DNA from 4 places in the Salinicoccus sp. RF5 genome. Region 1 is predicted to be linked to each of the others. Evidence: riboswitches for the same ligand, from Rfam matches in the RefSeq annotation. Region 1 holds a riboswitch; each other region holds the start of a gene.
The links. Region 1 has a riboswitch for thiamine pyrophosphate ahead of thiD (bifunctional hydroxymethylpyrimidine kinase/phosphomethylpyrimidine kinase). Riboswitches for the same ligand answer to the same signal wherever they lie in the genome.
Positions count from the first base shown of each region.

Region 1 (5,521 bases):
GAACCTGGAAGCGGCAGCTCCGACATCTTCTGCCCATGCGATTGTGGAAATCAGGGATATACCATCGGCTCCGCTGTCCAGACAGGACTTGTAGTTTTTGTCGTCGATGCCCCCGATTGCGACCATCGGCATATCACCGATCAGCCGCCGCATTTCAACCAGACCCTCTACCCCGATTGCTGTGCCCGCATCAGCCTTTGAAGATGTCGTGAAGACAGGCCCGGTACCGATATAATCGACCTTTTCCAGGTTGCTCACTTCAAGTTCTTTCCGATCCCTTACAGACAGCCCGATGATCTTGTCATCGAAATAGCCAGGAAGGTCCGATACCGCCATGTCATCCTGACCGAGATGGATACCGTCGGCCTCCACCATTTCTGCCAGTTTCCAGTCGTCATTGACGATGAATGGCACATCGTACTCTTTGCACACCCTTTTAATGTCTGAAGCAAAACGGACCAGTGCATCCCCCTCGAGTGGATGCTGCCCCTTCTCCCTGAGCTGGAACATCGTGGCACCGCCTTCCAGCGCTTCACGTACGGTTTGAACCGCATCACCCCCAGCATCTTCGCTGCCGCAGATGAAATAGAGCCTGAGAAGTTCGCGATCCATCATAAACCTCCCACAATGCTGTCTTCAAGCAGAGTATCGTCATTCAGATATAATTCATCGATGAGACCCGCAATGAAGCTTCCCGGTGCCGGTATGGCGCACTTGCCGGCTGCAGCTTCGGCACAAAGATTGTAGTAGCTTACAGCATCCACAACCGCGTTCCTTTCGAAGGTGTCAGAAGTCCCGATGAATGCAGCCGTTATGGCACCGAGCAGACATCCTGATCCTGTAATCTTTCCCTGCAGGCCATGACCGTTCACCATCGTCGTCACACCATGCTCCGTCGCCAGTGCATCCTTCTCTCCAGTGACCAATGCCGGCACGCCATACTTCCGGTAGACAGCTTCGGCTATTTCTGCCGTGTTCGTCTTTTCAACGGAATCCACACCTTTCATGCGGCTTTCCGAACCGGATAGGGCCAGCATCTCACCAGCGTTCCCCTTGATGAGTGCCACTTTATGCCGGGCCAGCAGATCTTCGGTGACATCCACCCTGAAACGCGATGCACCGAAGCCGACCGGATCGAAAACGATGGGCACACCATTGTCATCCGCCGCCTCCATCATCTCATCCATCAGATGGACCTTTGCCCGGTCAGCTGTACCAATGTTGATCAGCAGTGCCGATGCTGCCTTCATCAGGTCCTCCGACTCTGTGATTTCGCCGCTCATGATGGGAGAGGCCCCGATCGCAAGCATCCCATTTGCAGTAAAATTCTTTACCACGTCATTTGTGATGCAGATGACGAGGGGATTCTCTTCTCTCATTCTTTCCAATCTATTCATGCAGTTCTTCCTCCCTGAAACTGAAGTGATTGACCGGCCCATTGCCCTTGCCAATGCCCGGACTGTTTCTGATGGCGGATGTAATATACTTTTTGGCCAGCCGGAAGCTCTCTTCAAGCGTCTTTCCTTTCGCAATTTCTGCCGTCATCACAGCAGAGAATGTACATCCTGTGCCATGGGTGTGCTGCGTTTCTATACGCGGTTCGCTCAAAATGACGGTATCATCCCGGGTGAAGAGATAATCCACTGCATCCCCCTGCAGATGGCCGCCCTTGATCGTCACACTGTGTGCACCGAGTTCCTCAAGGAAGATGCGTCCGACCTTTCTGATATCCACCTCACCCCCGATTTTATGGCCTGTAATCTTTTCGGCCTCATGGATGTTGGGCGTTACGGTCACGGATTTCGGAACCAGCGTGCTCCTCAGGAATTCGATGGTTTCCTCCTCCATCAGCGCATCACCGCTCGTGGCGATCATGACCGGGTCGATGACGAAGGGAATTTTGAAGTCCGCCACCATATTCGCAAGCACGACCATCATATCCACTGTTGCGACCATCCCACTCTTCATCGCGTGGGGCACCTCGTCACTCATTATGCTTTCAAGCTGTTTTTCCAGAAAGTCTGCAGGCACATTGAATACATCCTGTACGCCGGTGGTGTTCTGGGCGGTCAGGGACGTCACCGCCGCCATACCGTATACTCCCCTCGAATGAAAGGTCTTGCTGTCGGCCACCACCCCCGCACCGCCGGTGGAATCGGTTCCCGCGACAGTCAGGGCAATCGGCATTCTAGACATGGACACCCACCTCCATCCAGCGTTCCTTCGTGGCTGCCATGTTGAAATCATCACCATAGATCGCCTCGATGATGGGCTCCGCGTCATTCCTCAATTCTTCAGTCAGCATATAACCTCTCCTTATAGAATATAAAAACCCGTTTCCAGCGCAGGAAACGGGTTCAGTATGTAGACAGTCTATGCCGTACCAACCCACTTCCCTACGCTGGTATTAGCCAGATCAGGTCCAAGGGATCGGCCGAACGGCCGTCTCAGCAAAAAAGCACCCCTAGTGGTGTTTCTATTCAGTTGCCTCCAATGGTAGAGAATACTTTCTAAATTGTCAAATAAATCACCGCCGACTGAATAAGTGTCATTTCTGTAAATGTTATTGAACCCTGGTGTAATCCGTGCTAGTTTATTGATGGCAGCATTGCGCAAAGCAATGCGTTGTTACACCAGAAAACGATCAGGATGGTGCATGGATGAATGAAGATACAGACAGCAGAATAAAAACGCTGATGGAAATATTGATTGTTTCCACAAGACTCGGCCTGACCTCTTTCGGTGGGCCGATTGCGCATTTGGGCTACTTCCATGAAGAATACGTACGGAGGAGGAAATGGATGGATGAGGCGGCCTATGCCGACCTGGTGGCCCTATGCCAGTTCCTCCCTGGGCCTGCAAGCAGTCAGGTCGGCATCGGAATCGGTGTCGTCCGCGGTGGCTTGGTCGGGGGGCTGGTCTCCTTCCTCGGCTTCACCCTCCCCTCTGTAATCGCACTCATACTGTTTGCACTTATGCTCAATACTTATGGCTTCGAAGATGCAGGATGGATCGATGGAATGAAGGTTGTTGCAGTGGTCGTCGTGGCCCATGCGATCATCGGCATGGCACAGAAACTGACGCCTGATCTCGAGCGCAGGACCATCGCCCTGGGTGTGCTCGTCATCACTTTATTATGGCAGACCGCCTTTACGCAGGTAGGCGTCATTCTGCTTGCGGGGATAATCGGATTCATCCTTTACCGCAATCACTCGACAGATGACGGTGATACCGTTCACTTTCCTATTTCAAAGCGTGTGGGGTACGTATGTCTCTCCCTCTTTTTTGCACTGCTCGTTCTGCTTCCGGTCCTTCGTGAAGCGACCTCGAATCAGTGGATGGCAATGCTCGACAGCTTCTATCGTTCAGGTGCGCTCGTTTTCGGAGGCGGCCATGTGGTGCTGCCGCTTCTGGAACGGGAGTTCGTGCCCACAGGCTGGATGACGGCACAGGAATTCCTTGCAGGCTATGGTGCAGCTCAGGCCGTGCCCGGCCCGCTGTTCACCTTCGCCGCTTACCTCGGCACCATAATCAGTGGGTGGCAGGGAGGATTGTTTGCGGTATTTGCAATCTTCCTGCCGGCATTCCTGCTCATACTGGGAAGTCTGCCATTCTGGAATATGCTGCGCAGCAATCCAAACATAAAAGGTGCACTGACGGGCATCAATGCTGCGGTCGTCGGCATATTGATTTCAGCCCTATACAACCCGATATGGACGAGCAGCATCAATCAGACGGCCGATTTTGTTCTTGCCGCCATACTTTTCAGCATGCTTGTCCACTGGAAACTCCCGCCATGGGTGGTTGTATTGGCGGGTGCCGCAGGTGGCACGCTGATTGCCGTTCTATAGAGGATATAGGATGGTGTTTAACTGCATGTCAAAAATGGTAGAACAAACTGTATCATCATAATCTTTGCGCAAAGGAGTGCATGATCATGATAGAGCAGAATAAAGATCAGCAGGAACAGATGCGGCAGGAAGCCGAACTGAAGGCTGAAGAAGGCAAGAGCCAAAAGGAACAGATGAAGGAGAAGGCTCAGGCCAAGCAGCAGGATTTCAGGGACGAGAAGTCGAAAGTACAGGCGAAACAGGATGAAACGCAAGGGAAGATCAATGATGCAGCAGACCAAGTCGAACAGGAAAAAGGCGACAACCAGTTCAACCAGTACAAGTAGCACTTGCTTCCTGAAGCTGTGTATTGAATGAACATGCAAATAATGAAGCGGCATCCCCAAAATTTGGAGATGCCGCTTTTTTTGTCCTAGCTTCTGCTGCTCTTCACCTTCAGGCCGCGGTAACGGTTGATGGCCGCGCAGAATTCCTGTTTTCTCGGCAGCGCAAGATTCCCCGGATGGCCGGTATAGGGGGAAATGGAATCGAGGCCATTCTTTTCAATATGCGCATAGATGACGTCGGCCGCTTCCGACAGCGTCCGCCTGTCATCCAATACCTCATTCCTGAAATAATCCAGCATGACCGCAATGCAGTTCGTCTGACTGTCATCGACAAGCTGCTCCAGCCCCGACATGTCGATCGGTTCCCTGCCATAGAGGATGCTGGTCCTGCCTTTCGACTTCAGTCTTCCGTCCTTCCCGGCTTTCGAGAACCCTGCTTTCAGGGGAATTCTGGAACTCACCTCGCCGAACTGGTCATCAGAGGGGTTCTCACGCCTATACCCTTCCGTTTTGGCGATCTCCTTGGCAGCATCCGTAACATCCTTCAGCCTGTATTCATCCATCATGAGCACCTGGTCGGCCGCTTCAAAATAGTCGCCAGAGCCACCGACAATCAGGATGGTCGACACGCCTTTGTCATCATACAACGGCTTCACTTTGCTCGAGAATGGTGTGATCGGCTCCTTGTCCGGTGCAATCAGCTTCTGCATCCTTGCGTCCCGGATCATGAAGTTCGTCGCTGATGTATCCTCATCAATGAGCAGGAGGGACGACCCATATTCCAGCGCCTCCATGACATTTGCCGCCTGGGAGGTGCTTCCGCTGGCATTTTCGGTCGAAAACGCCCTTGTATCCTTTTTGGCGGGCAGGTTGTTGATGAAGGTGCTGATGTTCACCTTCTCTATGTTCCGCCCGTCTTCCGCCCGTATCTTCGATGCATCGGGCCGGGTGATGACCATCTCTCGGCCATCCCCCGGGATGTGATGGTAGACCCCGCGTTCCAGTGCCTGGAGCAGGGTCGACTTCCCATGATACCCGCCGCCGACGATCAGGGTGATTCCTTCAGGGATGCCCATCCCGGTCACTTTCCGGCCGCTCGGCAGGGCAATCTCAATTTCAAACCGCTCCGGACTTGCAAATGGTACCGCACCCTCCATCGGTCTGTCGGAGACGCCGCTTTTCCGGGGGAGGATGGAATCATTCGCCACAAACGCGACCAGATTCCTGCGTGCCAATTCCTCCTTCACATATGTCTGATCGACCATGAGTGTCGTTTGCTCCTTGAGCGCCTCCTGGTCCAGATTCCTATACAGCAGAGCCTTCTCGGCCACCTTTGGGAGTATG
Region 1 covers NZ_JAJGRC010000001.1:453,450-458,970, forward strand. Annotated here, with positions in the region: gene thiE (thiamine phosphate synthase) at 1-612, opposite strand, end outside; gene thiM (hydroxyethylthiazole kinase) at 612-1,397, opposite strand; gene thiD (bifunctional hydroxymethylpyrimidine kinase/phosphomethylpyrimidine kinase) at 1,390-2,196, opposite strand; TPP riboswitch at 2,377-2,476, opposite strand; gene LLU09_RS02550 (chromate transporter) at 2,661-3,851, shown strand; gene LLU09_RS02555 (hypothetical protein) at 3,938-4,177, shown strand; gene LLU09_RS02560 (ABC-ATPase domain-containing protein) at 4,264-5,521, opposite strand, start outside.

Region 2 (5,521 bases), 140 kb from region 1:
AGACCACCGAGCCGATCACGGTGCTGATGAGAAATGCCGGTGCCAGCACCCAGAAGAAATCCCTGTCCAGGCCGAGTATCATGATCAGCGGAAACGTTGCGAGTGACCCGATTATCCCCGTCCCGAGCACTTCTCCGACGGCAGAGAAACCAAGCTTTCTGAATCTCCTGTACAGTATGAATGCGAGGAGCGCCCCGAGCATGCTGCCGGGATAGGCGAATGGGGAGCCCGTTCCCATCATGATCCGTATCGTGGATGACAGGAATGCCTGGACGATGGCCCAAGGACCTGTAAATACGACCGAGAGGACATTGATGAGATGCTGTACGGGTGCTGCCCTGATGGGCCCTATGGGGATGATGATGAACATGCTGAGCACGACGTTAAGCGCAACAAGCACACTAGTGATGGTCATTTTTCTGGTCATTCCAATACCCCTCCTTCAAAAAAAGGACCACGCATCCCTATACGGATGCGCAGCCCTTAAATTAAATATTTATTTATCTTCTTGGTTCGGCATGTTCCTCATCGCCGCACCGGTTTCCCCCTGGAGCAGATCTCCGCCCGTGGACGTGATGATGTCATTCGTCACCGTCTGGCTGATGGCATGGGAGACCATCTGGAGCAGTTCGTTGACCTGACCCTGGGATTCCTTGAACTGGTTGACGATCGGCATTTCGTCGAGTTCCGCCTCGACTTTCTTTATTTTCTCTTCCGTCATCTGATAGGCGCGTTCCTTGCCGTAGTTCTGGAAGTTGACCGCCTGCTTCTGCAGACTTTTCAGGCTTGCCATCTTTTCCCTGACATCCTTGTTTTCATGGATCTTGGCTTCGGCCTTCTTGAAGAAGTCCACCTGTTCCGTCTGGGCGATCATGTTGCCGAGTTCCTTCGCTTCTTTCACAATATCATCTTTCGTATACATTGTACTGCCACCTTTTCCCTATTTTAAAACCATCCACCGGATGATCCACTATATTTTCATCCATCGTCCGCAATCTGATGCGGCTGTTGAAATCTCCTATCAGTATATATGTTTTTCTCCCATATTTCAAAACTATTCGACCCCCGGATTTCATCTCGCATCCACAGTGTCAAATGGGCTGAACCACTCCCCAAGGAAAGCGGAGATGATGACACCGGATACGATGAGCAGGACGAAGTGAAGGTCATGGATGGAATAAGTGGTGCGGTGGTAGTAGGTCCTCGGTCCGTCGTCAAATCCTTTCGATTCCATGGCGACCCCAAGGCGCCAGGCACGTCTGATGCTCTGGCTGAGGAGTGTGACAATCGCTGATATGAAGCCCTTCAGTCCAGTAATGTACTTGCGGTGGATCAGCGCCCGCCTCACTTTGCGCGCCCGTCTGAGTGCCATGTATTCACCGGCAATGATCGGGACCATACGGACTGCAGCCATGAACGAATAGGCATATTTCGGCTTCAGCCTCCCCTGCTGCATCAGGCTGTAGAAGACATCGGTGATCCGCGTGGTGAAGACGATGAGTGCACCGAAGAAGGACAGTGTGATGCCGCGCATCATGATGTGGATGCCGCGTACCGCACTTTCTTCGGTGACATGGATGATGCCGAACCGGAAGATCGTCGTCGTCCCTTCGCCGTAGAAAATCATATACAGGCTTGAAATGAAGCCGAAAAACAGGATGACGCCCGTCAGGAGTGCAATATAGATGTACTTCACACCACTCAATATGAAAAGCAGAATGAACATAATGACCGCCAGATGGAAAAGGTGGTTCGGGTTATGGATGAGGATGACGGTCAGGAACAGCGCGATGGCCACAAGGATCTTGACGAGGGGATTGACCTGGTCGGCGAATGTGCTGTACCGCTTCACCGCTTCAGGCATATCCATCCCCCCTTTCCACAAGTCGTCCGGCTTCAATCTTGAGGCGTCTCGAGGGATAACGCTTCATGATCTCCGCATCGTGGGTGATCATGATGACGCTCGTCCCCCGCTTCACCAGTTCGTGGATCATTATGAGCAGATTGAAGGCATGATGCTGATCCAGACCGAAAGTCGGTTCATCGAAAATGAGGACTTCCGGTACCCCGCCTGCTGCCGTTGCAACACTCAGGCGACGCTTCTGCCCGGTGGATATTTCGAGCGGATGCAGATGCGCCACATGCGAAAGTCCGAAGCGTTGAAGCAGCGCGCCGGTTTCCCGGCGTGCCGTCCTGTCATCATGGTGCATCTCCAGATTGATGAATACTTCATCGAACACACGATTTGTAATGAACTGAAGTTCCGGATTCTGGAAGACCGGATAGACCCTGCCGCGGAGATGGCGCGTCCGTCCGATCCGGTCGCCTCCAAAAAGCACCTTTCCTCCCGAAGGGATGAGCTTCATCAACGCGAGCAGCAGGCTCGACTTGCCCGACCCATTATCCCCTTCAAGTGTGATCCACTCGCCTTTTCCGATCCTCAGGATGTCTACCGTCAGAAGGTGCCTGCCTCCTCTCTTGATGGAGAGATTTTTTGCTTCCATCAATGTACTCGATTGAGGCGCAATTTTAGGGAGGCGCGGGGCCGCATCCCAAGAATGTGGATGCCATACGCCATATTGGTCAAGCAGCCGGCGGTGCACCTCCAACATCTCCGCAGGAGATGCAGAACATGCGATTCCGCCCGTGTCATCCATCAGTATCACCCGGTCGACCCTGTGCCATAGTGCTTCGACACGATGTTCGATGATGACGACCGTCAGCTCATCCCACATCGCCCTGACGGTGTCCCAGAGATGGCACGCCGATATGCCGTCCAACATGCTTGTCGGCTCATCGAGGAACAATGTGTCCGCCTGCTGGAGCAGTGCCGAGGCGATGGCGAGCTTCTGCTTCATTCCTCCGGAGAGTGTCTGTATGGCACGCTCAGGCGCCACATCAAGTCCGACCATGTCGAGCGCCTCCATGAACAGGGGCTTCATCTCTTCCTTTGCCACCTGTCTGTTCTCGAGTACAAAGGCGAGTTCCTCAGCAACCGTCGGCATCGTGAACTGGGAATCCGGGTCCTGGAAGGCGTACGCACTGGATTCGGGCAGTTCAAGTCTATCGGCCTTCATCGGTATCGTGATCGTATCCGGTATGAGCCCTCCGAGCACATTGAGCAACGTGCTCTTGCCGGAGCCGCTCGGCCCCACGATGAGCACCTTCTCACCTTTACCTATCTTCAGGTCGAGGCCGGTGAAGAGGGGTGACTCCGATTCCGGAAACTTCAGACGCAGCTTTTCCACTTCGATGCACATGGTCAAAGTCCTTCTTCAGCAGCATGTTTATTGCCGACGAGTTTCAGTACACCTGTCTCCTTCAGTGCACGATACAACAGGTGCGCGAGCCAGCCGGCGATGAGTGCACCACTCAGCACTCGGAAGCCGAACATCAGCAGCAGATTCCATGTCTCAAGCTGGCCGAGGTAGCCGTAGTACCAGTCGAGCGGGAATGTCGCAAGTGCAGCCGAAATGCCGGCTGTGACCGCCACCATAAGGGATGTGCTTTTGTATTTCACGAGGGCGAATATGATTTCGCATGCAAGGCCCTGGATGAGCCCATATACGATCAGCATGACATCGAACTGCAGCATGACGATCGTTTCTCCGGATGCCGCAGCAAATTCCGCAATCAGCGCCACGCCGGGCTTCCTTATGACGAGATAGGCGACCACTGCTGCGATGAACCACATGCCGTAAAGCAGCTGGTTCAGATGCAATCCAAGCGGTTCAAGCGCCGTATAGACGCCGCCCCATATCGAATAGACGAACGAGAATACGAGGGCGATGACGACCGTGATCAGCACATCGGTCAAGGTCAGCCCTTTTCTTTTTACCATTATAAAAGCCTCCATATAATATATTCCAAACTAAAAACACACCACTAGCGGAGTGGTGTGCATATTATATGTAAAATATGCCACTTCCCTACGCTAGTATGATCTAGATCAGGTGATAAGGGTAATTCTCAGTCCTTGCGGACACCCCTAGTGGTGGTTATTTATTCGGTTGGCTCCATCATAGTACACTTTCTGAATTTTGTGAAGTCATTTATTGTCGTCGACCATCTGATAATAGCGGCCGCGCTGTCTGACGAGTTCCTCTTCAGAACCGCTTTCGACCAGTTCACCGAGCTCCATGACGAAGATGCGATCCACGGCCTTTATCGTATTCAGCCTATGGGCGATGATGATGCTTGTCCGGTCCTTCATCAGCCGCTCGAGCGCCTCCTGAATCTTAAGCTCCGTCACCGTATCGATGCTGCTCGTCGCCTCGTCCAGGAGCAGTATCGCCGGATCCGTGATCAGGGCGCGGGCGATTGATATCAGCTGCTTCTGCCCCTGGGAGATGAAGCCTTCGTCGGCTTCCAGAACCGTGTCATAGCCCTCTTCCAGTGCAACGATGAAGTCGTGGGCGTTGGCAAGCTTCGCCGCCTCGACCACTTCCTCATCCGTCGCATCAAGTTTGCCGTAGCGGATGTTCTCGCGGATCGTCGATTCGAACAGGTAGGGATCCTGCAGGACGAACGCCGTCTGCGAACGGACGGTCGAACGGCTGTAGTCGAGGATGTTCTCCCCATCGATCCGGACCTCCCCGGAATCCGTTTCATAGAACCTGGCCAGCAGCTGCATGACGGTCGTCTTGCCGGCACCGGTCGCACCGATCAGGGCGACCGATTCGCCCGCATCGATCCTGAAGCTCAAGTTTCTGATGGTCGGGGTCTTCTGCGTCGGGTCATAGGAGAATGAGACATCATCGAATTCGATCTCACCCGCTATGGTCCTGCCGGTGATCTTCCCTTCATCCTTCTCCGGCTCGGAATCGATGATGCCGAATACGCGCTCCGCTCCGGCGATGGCCGAAAGCACCTGGTTGAACTGGTTGGAAAGATCGGCGAGCGGCCGGGTGAACTGACGTGCATATTCTGCAAACACGACGATGGTACCGATCGTGACGATACCGTCCGTATAGAAGACGAGCAGACCGCCGGCACCGGCCACAATCGTGAAGCTGACATTGTTCAGCATGTTCATCACTTTCGGGATGAAGCCGGCGTACAGGAATGCCCAGAAGGTGATGTCCCTGAGATTTCCCGCCTTTTCATTGAAGTTGCGGATCGCCGTCTCCTCCTGCGAGAAGACCTTGACGATCTCCTGCCCGGATACCATCTCTTCGATATATCCATTCAGTTCACCGGTCGCCCGCTGACGCTTTTTGTAGAGCGGTCCGGTGCGCCTGGTGATGAAGCCGACAGCGAATATCAGCACCGGGATGATCAGCACGGTGAGGAGTGTGAGCAGTGGACTCAGATAAAGCATGACGCTGATCGTACCGATCAGGGTGACGATGCTTGTCGTGAACTGGATGAATGATGTATTGAGCGTCTGTGAAATCGTTTCGATGTCATTGGTCATGCGGCTCATCAGCTCGCCGTGCTGCCGCTTGTCGTAGAATGATACCGGCAGCTTCTGCATGTGTGAAAACAGCCGGCTCCGCAGCTTATAGACCGTCCGCTGGGA
Region 2 covers NZ_JAJGRC010000001.1:594,926-600,446, forward strand. Annotated here, with positions in the region: gene thiW (energy coupling factor transporter S component ThiW) at 1-427, opposite strand, end outside; gene LLU09_RS03250 (YlbF/YmcA family competence regulator) at 497-922, opposite strand; gene LLU09_RS03255 (energy-coupling factor transporter transmembrane component T family protein) at 1,073-1,864, opposite strand; gene LLU09_RS03260 (ABC transporter ATP-binding protein) at 1,857-3,260, opposite strand; gene LLU09_RS03265 (ECF transporter S component) at 3,263-3,841, opposite strand; TPP riboswitch at 3,910-4,000, opposite strand; gene LLU09_RS03270 (ABC transporter ATP-binding protein) at 4,049-5,521, opposite strand, start outside.
Region 2: linked by a shared signal. The riboswitch ahead of LLU09_RS03265 (ECF transporter S component) and the one ahead of thiD (bifunctional hydroxymethylpyrimidine kinase/phosphomethylpyrimidine kinase) in region 1 are both predicted to bind thiamine pyrophosphate.

Region 3 (5,521 bases), 390 kb from region 1:
TCAGATCCACCTCCGGATATCTGATGCCCCCCAAGATCCCTTGCAAATATCAACTGGTTTCAATGCACCCTGATGCGTTGTCTGCCCCTTTGGACGGATTGTCCCCCGTTCACAGGGGATTTTTTTATGTAGAATAAAATAAAAATCCAGGCAACCTGGAATGGTCACCTGGATATGATGGATTTATTGTGGAATATGCGGAAGGTCCTTCGTCTTCGGAATGTTGATGGAGTGGGAGTCCACATATTCGAGCATGCCTTCTTCGCCGTATTCGCGGCCGATGCCGGACTGCTTGACACCACCGAATGGATAACGGATGTCGAGTCCCTGGATCGCTGCGGTGTTGACCATCGTCACACCGGCTTCGATGCGCTTCGCGATCTCGATTGCGTGCGCTTCCTCGCCCCAGACGGAACTTGTCAGTCCAAGTTCACTGTCGTTTGCGAGTTCGACTGCATGGTCGTCATCCTTGAATTTCAGGATCGGCACTGCCGGTCCGAACTGTTCCTCAGCCACGATGCGTGCATCGTAGTCGGCACCGAGTACGACCGTCGGATACATGAAGTAGCCGTTGTTGAAGAATTCTTCATCTGCAACGTTGCCGACTTCCCTGATGTCGTAGCCGTTCTTTCTGGAGTCCTCGATGAGCTCCTGGACGAATTCGAGCTGTGCCTTGTTGTTGACCGGGCCGACCGTCGTCTCTTCGAGTGTCGGATCACCGATGCGCAGCCATTTTTCTGCGGCTTCCATATACTTCTCGACGAACTGGTCGTAGATGGATTCATGCACATACATGCGTTTTGCAATCATGCAGATCTGCCCGCCTGTGAGGAAGTTCGAAATGACGACACGGCGCATGGCTGCTTCATCATTCACATCGAAGTCGTCGAGGAAGATGGCAGGGTCGTTGCCGCCGAGTTCGAGCGTGACGTTCTTGATCGTGTCTGCTGCCGCCTTCATGATGTGGCGACCTGTATTCGTACCGCCGGTGAAGGCGATTTTGCGTACCTTGTCGTTTGAAGTAAGCTCAATACCGATGTCTGCATCCCCATTGACGATGTTCAGCACGCCTTCAGGGAATTCTTCTGCGACCATCTGTGTCACAAGCGTCACAGTAAGCGGCGCCATCGGGCTCGGCTTCATCACCATCGTATTGCCGGCAAGCAGTGCCGGGGCAATCTTCTCGGTGGAGAGTGCCAATGGATAGTTCCATGGACTGATGGCGGATACTACACCGATTGGGTCATGGCGCAGGATGTTCTTGCCGCGCTCGTCTTCATTGACTTCTTCCTTGTAGACGCGTTCTGCGTTCTCCACTGCATACTCCATGAACATGAGGGAAACCGTCAATTCACCTTGCGCATCATAAATCGGCTTGCCGTGCTCTTTGGAAAGCAGTTTGGCGAGGCCATCCTGGTTGTCCTTTATCTTCTGGATCCCTTTCTGCATGCGTTCTATGCGATCCCTCATCTCTGAATGTTTCCAGGATTTGAAGGCTTCATCTGCAGAATCGATCGCCTGCTTCGCCTCTTCGACTGTATTTTTCGGCCAATAGCCTGCCGTCTCGTCCGGTTTCGCTGGATTCTCACGGGGTGCGTGTTCCTGTGCTTCGACTATTTCGCCATTTATATATGCATTCACTGTCAGTGGTGTCTCAATTTTAAGTGCCAATGTGATTGCCTCCTTGTATTTGTATCATTACTGGTTATCCACTGTCGTTCTTTCCCGTTTGGGCGGCGCGTGAAACATCATGCAGCGGGGCTTCCCTCAATCATAGAGCACCGTAGTCTTACTCCTGCGTCTCCTGTGTATTGAAAGGGTTACGCCGCCGATGATCAGGATGGCTCCGATGACTTCCGTCACAAGCACACTGCTGCCGAGGACGAGGGCAGTCCCGAGCATCGCAACGAACGGTTCCATGTTCATGAGCAGCGAGGCATTCGCTGCGCCGACTTTCGGCATCTCACGGTTCCAGATCATATTGCTGATTCCGTGGACGATGATGCCGCTCAGCATGAGGAGGAGCCACATCGGCCAGGTGGATGAAGCGAGTCTGCCATAATCTGCTTCCGGGAGGAATGGAAGAAGGAACAGCAGACCTGAGAAGTTGGAGAGCAGTGTAAGCTGTATGGCATTGATATGCTGTGACAGCCATTGGATGAGGATCATGAATATGGCGAATGTCAGCATGGTGATTACTATGATGCCTTCCCCGAGTCCGAAAGTGAGGGCACTGCCGTCGAAAGTGCTGAGGGAGACGCCGGCGAAGGCGAGGAGTGCACCCAGCCAGAATTTCAATCCTCTGCGTTCCCCGAAGACTGGGATGGTCAGGATGGCTGTCATGATAGGGGCGACCGCGAGTATCAGTGCCGAAGTCACCGGACTTGCGGTTACGAGTCCGAGGAAGAACGTATACTGGTTCACAGCAATGCCAATGATGCCTGAAGATATGATCACCAGCCACACTTTGAGGGGGACCATGGGCATGTGGAAGTGCCGGGAAGCAAACAGCCACAGGAAAAGGTTGATGGCAATGAGGCGGATGACGGTGATGCTGTAGGGGTCGAAGTGGTCGACAAGCACCTTTCCGATGATGAAGTTGCTGCCCCAGATGATCACACAGAGCAGCAGGATGGGGTAGGTCCACCAGGATTTGTTCTTTGAAGGAAATTCATTTACAGGATCTTGCATGCATCTTCACCTCTGTCGAAATATCTGATCATCCATTATAGCAGACAGGCTGCAAAGCGGAGGACACGCCGCGTTTCATTTTATGGTATATTGGAAGTGTAAAAATGCTCCGGACTCACGCATCCTATTCGCAAAGGGGAATTGCCATGGACAGGATCAATCTGATTACACTCGGTGTAAAGGATATGTCAACTGCAGTCGACTTTTACCGCAAGCTTGGATTTGAAGCATCTCTTGTTGGCAGTGAAGAAGCACTGGAAATCGTATTTTTCAGAATGAAGGGTTCGAAGCTCTCACTCTATCCGTTGGAAAAACTGGCGGAGGAGACCGGACAGCCGGTGCCTGATGGCGGATTCAATGGTTTGACGCTCGCCTATAATGCGAAGTCCGAATCGGAAGTGGACCAGGTTCTCAAGACTGCCGGCAGAATCGGAGGGACGGTTGTGAAGGAAGCGGCCCCGACGGACTGGGGCGGCTATAGCGGCTACTTCACCGATCCAGACGGCCACTACTGGGAAGTGGCATATGGCGCGGACTGGGAATTCGACGATAACGACATGCTGATCATCTGATACAGAAAAAGGGGAACCCGGCCGGGTTCCCCTCTTCATATCGTCCTAGCTGTTCGACGGGCTGTTTGCTGAAATCGTGAATGTCATCGTCGTGTGGCTTCCCGCTTCCTGTACTTTTGTAAACGATGACTCCATGGCGCTGAAGATGTCCGGCACCGTCCCGTCGAGCCGCGTGGCGTAATGGGCTGGGCTCACCGTGACGCCGGCTTCCTTCGACAAGTCGATCTGTTCGTAGATTACATCCATGTAGTTGGTCGTATTCATCGGATAGAGGGCGAACTTGCATCCCGCCTTCTGCTGGATGTCTTTTGAAGGTGCATTCAACCGCTCCGGGGATGCCTCCACGTAGGCATCCCCTGAAGAATCACCCGGACAGCCGATGGAGAACGTTCCGCTCATCTCGACATGTTTCCCCGTCTTGGCTGCCTCAAGATAGATTCCCTGGACGACATCGAATACATGCTCGATCCGACCCCGCACACATGTCGAGACGTCATCCGTCTCCTTCCACACTTTCGATGTGTCGACCTGATCCAGTGCACCGAGGATCACTTCCGCGAAATCATCGCTCATCACACTCAAGTTGAACTGGCAGCCTGCAATCCGTTCTGTTCCGCATTCCTGTACCATAATCATGCCTCCAATGACTTTTATTGAAATGAAAAAGCTGCACTCCCGAGGGAATGCAGCGGATGTATGGAGTGGTGCGGACATACAATGCTGCACTTCCCCACGCTGGTGTTATCCAGATCGGGTGGTAAGGGTCCGGTATCTCCGTCTCAGCCTAAGGCGCCCCCAGTGCATCGGTATGCAGTTTTTCATTACAGTTACCATGATAGTGGATTGGGGCCTGGCGTGTAAAGCGGTATGGAGAGCGTCAGAGGAATCAGTCCCGGGATGTATATTCTGAAGTGGAAGCGCTTGAAGAGGCAGTGCTTTGGAGCGGGCCCTGCGCAAAGTGGTAGAATATAGGGGTGAGAGTAGAAAGGAGGGAGGATATGGCATATATCTCCCTTGTATTTCTGGATGTCATACTGCCGATCCTGATTCTGCTCGGCGTCGGTGTCATCCTCCAGAAGAAGTTCGAATTCCGTCTGCGTCCGATCGCGAATCTTGTCACCTACTGTTTCCTGCCGGCCGCGGTATTCCTGAACATATATGAAGCGGACATCGACTTTGAACTGCTGGGACAGCTCGCATTGTATCTGGTACTGTTCATTACTGCAATGATGGTGGTCGGTGAACTGCTGGCCCGGGGGCTCGGCCTTCGCGGAGGGGAGCGGACCGCGCTCAAGAACAGTGTCTCTCTGATGAACTCCGGCAACTACGGGCTGCCCGTCAGCCATCTCGTATTCAGTGCCAACCCGGTGGGTGTATCTGTGCAGATCATCGTACTCGTCGTCCAGAATCTGCTGACGTTCACATATGGCCTGTACAATCTGCGGTCCAATGCGAAATCCGTCGTGGAACTCTTCCGGGAACTGCTCCGGCTGCCGATCATCTATGCACTGGCGGCCGCGTTCATCCTGCAGGCAATTGACGTCGAACTGCCGAGTTTCATCAGCGTGCCTGTCGAGCAGCTCGCCGGCGGGTTCGCCGCCCTCGCGCTGCTCCTGCTCGGGATGCAGCTCGCACAGATTGAGATCCGTTCCTTCCACAAGGTCATCGCCTGGAGTGCACTCGGGCGGCTGGTCATCGGGCCCGCCGTCGCCCTGGCCATCATATTCATGCTCGGCATCGAAGGCGTCATCGCCCAGTCGCTGTTCATTGCGAGCGCGTTCCCGACCTCGAGGAATACTGCGACGCTTGCACTCGAATACGATGTCGAACCGGAACTCCATGCCCAGGTGGTCCTTTATTCCACGGTACTCAGCAGCATCACCGTGACATTCGTCATCTATCTGTCCATGCAGCTGTTCTAGATGGGGGCGGTTGGAGGGTTAACTGTCACTGAGTGTTCGGGTGAATGACAATTGAAAGGTCCAACTGCCTTAATTTAGACACACTTATCGTGTTTCAGTCATCTCTGGCTGAGGTATATGTATAGTGAATCAGATGGAGTCATCGAAAGGGGAAATGATTTTGGAACTTAAGGATAAAGTTGCGATTGTAACAGGTGGCGGATCAGGTATTGGTTTAGCTACAGCGAAGGCGTTCCTGGATAAAGGCGCGAAAGTCATTGTGGCTGATTACAATGAAGAGTCTGGTAAGAAAGCAGAAGAGAGCCTCAAACAATATGGGGATATCCTGTTTGAGAA
Region 3 covers NZ_JAJGRC010000001.1:843,044-848,564, reverse strand. Annotated here, with positions in the region: gene LLU09_RS04470 (aldehyde dehydrogenase family protein) at 184-1,671, opposite strand; gene LLU09_RS04465 (DMT family transporter) at 1,768-2,691, opposite strand; gene LLU09_RS04460 (VOC family protein) at 2,838-3,263, shown strand; gene LLU09_RS04455 (Ykof family thiamine-binding protein) at 3,309-3,893, opposite strand; TPP riboswitch at 3,974-4,070, opposite strand; gene LLU09_RS04450 (AEC family transporter) at 4,262-5,185, shown strand; gene LLU09_RS04445 (SDR family NAD(P)-dependent oxidoreductase) at 5,346-5,521, shown strand, end outside.
Region 3: linked by a shared signal. The riboswitch ahead of LLU09_RS04455 (Ykof family thiamine-binding protein) and the one ahead of thiD (bifunctional hydroxymethylpyrimidine kinase/phosphomethylpyrimidine kinase) in region 1 are both predicted to bind thiamine pyrophosphate.

Region 4 (5,521 bases), 540 kb from region 1:
ACGCGGAGTAATGGTTGAAGTTCGTGTTCTCGAGGAACTGGATGCCGATGTCGGCGGATTTCGTATAGCGTCTGAGTTCCTTGTACGGTACCCGGTCGATGAAGATGACCTTGTCCTCGATGCCGAGCTGCTTATGGTATTCGATCAGGTTGAGGCGTTCCTTCCCATCTCCAAGCATCATCAGACGGGCGCCTTCGATATCCTGGAAGGCATCGAGCAGCTTGAACAGCCCCCTGCCCTCCTGCATTCCGCCCTGGTACAGCACGACCTTCTCGTCGGGGGCAATACCGTATTCCTTGCGAATCGGGTATGCATCGACCGTTTCAATATCATAGAATTCCGAATAGTTGTGGACTGGTGTCGGCCTTTTTCTATACAAACGCCTATGGTAATCTGCCCGTGTGTCATTCTCCACGATGACGTGATCGATGAACTTGAGCAGGAATTTCTCAATTCTATATATCTTATTGAACGAATAGTGTGTACGGCTGGTCTGCACTTCGTGGGAATCGTATATGAGCGGCTTCCGATCCAGTCGCAACTTCGCGCTGTATATGCCCTGGAGCAGCGTGTTCAAGTCATGGGCATGATAGATGTCTGCATTGCTGCTCCGTCCAAGCATCATCATCTTGAACATCTCGAGCATGTTCGGCAGATGCTTCGACAGGATGGTGGACTTCATTTTCTTCTGTATGATCTTCGGCAGTTCTATCTTGAGCGGCCGGTTGACGTAGACGTTCGGGGCGACGGTTTCGCTTGAAGGGAGATGCAGTTCGTCCATCTCCTTCTTGGCGATGACGGTGACTTCATATCCCTCTTCCGTAAGCGCAGTGGCTTCCCTTAGCACCCTTGCATCATTGACGAAGTTGTTCCATACAAACATTGTGACTTTCTTCATAAAGCACCTCTGACGTTTTCTGGTTATCGCTTGTGATTTCACTCTATATTCTATATCATATGGTACAGTTTTAATAATGGGAAATAATATTCATTTCCTATTCCATTTTATGGTTCTTCCATATTATAATTAAAAGATGGCGATCTGTCATTACATACCAATACCAAAACAAAGTGGGTCTATCAAATCATGAAAAAGAAAATTTTTATCGGCATACTGCTGTTCCTCATCATTGTGCTTGTGGTCATCGGGGTATATATATACAACCTGTTCAATTCATTCGAGCAGGGGGTGAGCGATTCGTTCGAAGCGACGGACCGCGACCGTTCCGAGCTCCGGCTGGATGATATCGATCCGACGATGGACAGCTTCACAGTCCTGATCCTCGGCATCGACGAAAGTGAATCCCGCAAGGAGGAGGACGACCTGGAATCAGGCGACTTCCGTACGGATTCGATGATCCTTGCGACATTCGACAAGGATCAGGATGAAGTGAAACTCGTCAGCATCCCGCGGGATACATTGACGTACTTCCCTGAAGAGAACTATTTCGACAAGATTACACACGCCCACCGTGAAGGCGGTCCGGAAGCATCCATGCGCGCTGTGGAATCCCTTCTTAACGTACCGGTCGACCACTACGTCCGCGTCAACATGGCCGCCGTCGTGGATATGGTCGATGCGCTCGGGGGAGTGGAATTCGATGTGCCGTTCGACATGAACGAGCCGAATTCCATGGACCGTGGACGGATCAAGCTTGAAGAAGGCGTGCAGGAACTGAATGGTGAAGAGGCGCTCGCAGTCGTAAGGAGCCGTCGTGTGGATACCGACCTCGGACGCGGCCAGCGCCAGTTAGAGATGGTGGAGAAGATACTCGCAAAGGCGAAATCGACCGGTGCCCTCTCCAAGATCGATGACCTGATCGAGGTCGTTGCAGACAATACGAAGCATGACATGGAATCGAAGACGATACGCAGCCTTGCGGCCTACTACTCCTTCAACGACATCGATTTCAACACGACGCAGGTGCGCGGGGATGACTTCTGGAACCCAGGCAACGGTGCCTACTTCTACTGGGCGAACGAAGAGCATCTGTACGTGCTGTCGAAGACATTGCGCGATGTACTGAAGCTCGATGAACCGGATCCGTATGACCTCATCAATATCCGGCTGTCGGACCATATCGTGCCGTACCAGTTCGTGGACGACTACTACCTGAATGAGTTCGAACCTGAGGGAGAACCATACTTCGTGCAGGAGGGCTACGAAAGCCGGTTCGGTAACGGCTTCAACATCCAGGAGGACAACCCTGAGGACAGCATCGAAGGTGAAGAGAACCCTGAGGAGACGACCGGCGAGGAAGTGACAGGAGAACAGCCGATCCAGGAGGAAGCGACGGGCGAAATCCCAGGTGAGCAGACGACCGAAGAGGACAACTACTGGCCGCCGGAAGACGGCAACGGTTCTGACGGCATACAGGAGGAAAGCACAGAGCAGTTCAACTATGAAGAGGACACAGAGGAATACTATGAGGAGAACACCGGTGAATACTACGACAACGGCACTGGCAGCGCGGACTTGGACCGTGCACAAAATGAATACTAGGAGCGGATTGTGATGCGGAAGACGTATGACAAGGAGACGAACATCAACGAGATGTTCGACTTCCTGGAAGATCAGATCAAGCACAGCGGCGAGCCGAAGATCGAAGATACGTATTTCTATCAGAACCATGAGCACAAGGAGATGTACCAGTCGATCCGGGGCTACTTCAGCGAATCGCAGAAGAATCCGGAAGTCGATGCGGCGTGCTACATCATCGCCCTGCCGGACATCTACAAGCGGATCAACATATTCGAGCTCATCTTCCCGATGGATTGGATCAGGGAGGATGGCCGGCTATCCGAACCGTTCAAGCAGCTCAGACCCCATATCCAGTATCTAGCGCTCGCAGCGGCTGAAGCGAGCGGCATCAAGTTCAACACGAAGCCTGCCCTCTCACTCGGCCTCGAGTACTGGAACCTAGAGCAGTTGAAGATGTTCTGGCAGTTCACCGCCATCCGGCGCAAGAATGCAATGTAAGGAGGATTCCATGGAAATCAAAGTGGCTGACAACAACATCATGTACAACCAGTGCCTTGAAATCAGGAAACGCGTCTTCGTCGAGGAGCAGAACGTCCCGATGGACCGCGAAGTCGATGAATATGAAGACGTGGCGACGCACATCCTGCTCATCGATGACGAGCCGATCGGCACGGTCAGATACCGTCCGGCCTCAGAGGATATGATCAAGGTCGAACGCATGGCCGTCCTGCCCGAGGAGCGCGGCAGGAAGCTCGGTTTCAAGCTGATGGATTTCGTTCATGACCATGCCCGGGAGCATTGCTACAACCGCGCCAAGCTCGGGGCGCAGGTGCACGCTATCGAATTCTACAGGAAGCTCGGCTACACCGTCAGTTCCGATGAATTCGAAGATGCTGGCATTCCGCATGTGTATATGGAGAAGGCACTGTAGACAGTGATCGACACCTGGACGGCATCCTGCTGTCCGGGTGTTTTTAAATAACCGTTTGGACATGAAAAGTGTCCATGATATAATGGATGTGCAAAATGAATAGAAACAGCATAGGGGAGCCGTTACGGCTGAGAAGGTGAATACCTGACCCTTGGACCTGATCTGGATAATACCAGCGTAGGGAATGTGCAGATTATACGGCATCCGTATATCCTGCTGCAGCTCTTTGACGCCTCCAGATAAGGAAGGTGTTTTTTTATACCGTTTTTGCGGTATGGAAAGCACCCCATCTTGAGAGGAGATTTTATCATGAAGAAATTATTGTCCATCTTTATACCGGTACTGCTGCTCGCAGCATGCAGCGGCAACGGGGACGGCGGCCAAACAGAGGATGATGGGCTGACGGAAGTCACCTTCGTACTCGACTGGACGCCGAATACGAACCATACGGGCATCTACACAGCACAGGCGGAGGGCTACTACGAGGAAGCGGGACTTGATGTCGAGATCATCCTGCCGGGTGAAGCCGGTGCGGAACAGACCGTTGCGACGGGCAACGGGGACTTCGGCATCAGTGCCCAGGAGAACGTCACACAGGCACGCCTCCAGGACGTATCGATCGTTTCGCTGGCGGCCATCATACAGGATAATACATCCGTCTTGGCTTCACCTGAGGAATACGGACTCGAGACGCCGTCGGACCTCGAAGGGCACACATATGGCGGATACGGTTCACCGATCGAGGAGGAGACCATCGCGTCCATCATGCAGGCGGATGATGCTGACATCGAGAATGTCGACATCATCAACATCGGCGACACGGACTTCTTCACCGCCGTACAGCGCGATGTCGACTTTGCATGGATCTACTACGGCTGGACTGGCGTCGAGGCGGAACTGCGCGACTTCCCGCTCAACACGATCGACTTCACCGAGTATTCCGACGCACTCAACTTCTACACGCCCGTCCTGATCACGAACGAAGAGATGATCGAAAACGATGCCGAAACCGTCGAGGCATTCACAGAAGCGACGGCTGAAGGCTACCAGCTTGCGATGGACGACCCGGAAACGGCGGCACAGCATCTGCTCGATGCAGAACCGGATCTTGACGAAGAGCTCGTCATGGCAAGCCAGGAGTGGCTGACGGACGTCTACCAGGGGGATGCACCCTACTGGGGCCACCAGGAGCGCGACGTCTGGGAGAACTACATGAACTGGATGTATGAAAGCGGCCTGATCGAATCCGAACTCGACGTCGACCAGGCGTTCACGAACGAATACCTGCCCGGCGGAGAGTAAATTGGAGGAATAGCGAATGCGACGAATTTCATCATGGAGCGTGATTCCACCGCTCCTTGCGATACTGGCCATACTGGTGGTCTGGCAGCTGGCCGTCTCGCTCTTTGACATCCGGACCTGGATTCTGCCGAGCCCGTTACAGATCATACAGGAAGGCATGGAGATCTATCCGCGCCTGTTGAGCCATGGTCTCGCCACAATACAGATTGCGCTCGGGGGATTTGCTCTCGGCGTCGGTGTCGGGCTTCTGCTCGCCATACTGCTCCATCTGATGCCGCGGGCCAAGGAGAGCATCTATCCGCTGATGGTCCTCTCCCAGAATGTGCCCATCATCGCCCTGGCGCCGCTGCTCGTGCTGTGGTTCGGCTTCGGCACACTGCCGAAGATACTGATCATCACACTCGTCTGCTTCTTCCCCGTCGCAGTCTCGCTGATCGACGGGTTCAGGCAGACCAATCCGACGCTGCTCAACTACATGCAGATGATCGGCGCGTCCAGGCGGCAGATCTTCTTCAAGCTGGAATGGCCGAGTGCCCTGCCCTACTTCTTCTCAGGTCTCAAGATTTCAGCGACATACAGTGTGATGGGTGCCGTCATCGCGGAATGGCTCGGCGCCCAGGAGGGGCTCGGCGTCTTCATGACCGTCGCCTCCTCCGCATTCCGGACAGACCAGGTATTCGTCGCCATATTCGTCATCATGGCGATCAGCCTGCTCCTCTTCGGCTTCATCATGCTGATGGAAAAATGGCTCGTGCCATGGGATACGGACAGGAAAGGAGCGGATGATGATGACGAATAAGCTTGAG
Region 4 covers NZ_JAJGRC010000001.1:992,000-997,520, forward strand. Annotated here, with positions in the region: gene LLU09_RS05170 (glycosyltransferase) at 1-898, opposite strand, end outside; gene LLU09_RS05175 (LCP family protein) at 1,088-2,503, shown strand; gene LLU09_RS05180 (DUF2538 family protein) at 2,516-2,980, shown strand; gene LLU09_RS05185 (GNAT family N-acetyltransferase) at 2,991-3,413, shown strand; TPP riboswitch at 3,516-3,614, shown strand; gene LLU09_RS05190 (ABC transporter substrate-binding protein) at 3,723-4,715, shown strand; gene LLU09_RS05195 (ABC transporter permease) at 4,732-5,514, shown strand; gene LLU09_RS05200 (ABC transporter ATP-binding protein) at 5,504-5,521, shown strand, end outside.
Region 4: linked by a shared signal. The riboswitch ahead of LLU09_RS05190 (ABC transporter substrate-binding protein) and the one ahead of thiD (bifunctional hydroxymethylpyrimidine kinase/phosphomethylpyrimidine kinase) in region 1 are both predicted to bind thiamine pyrophosphate.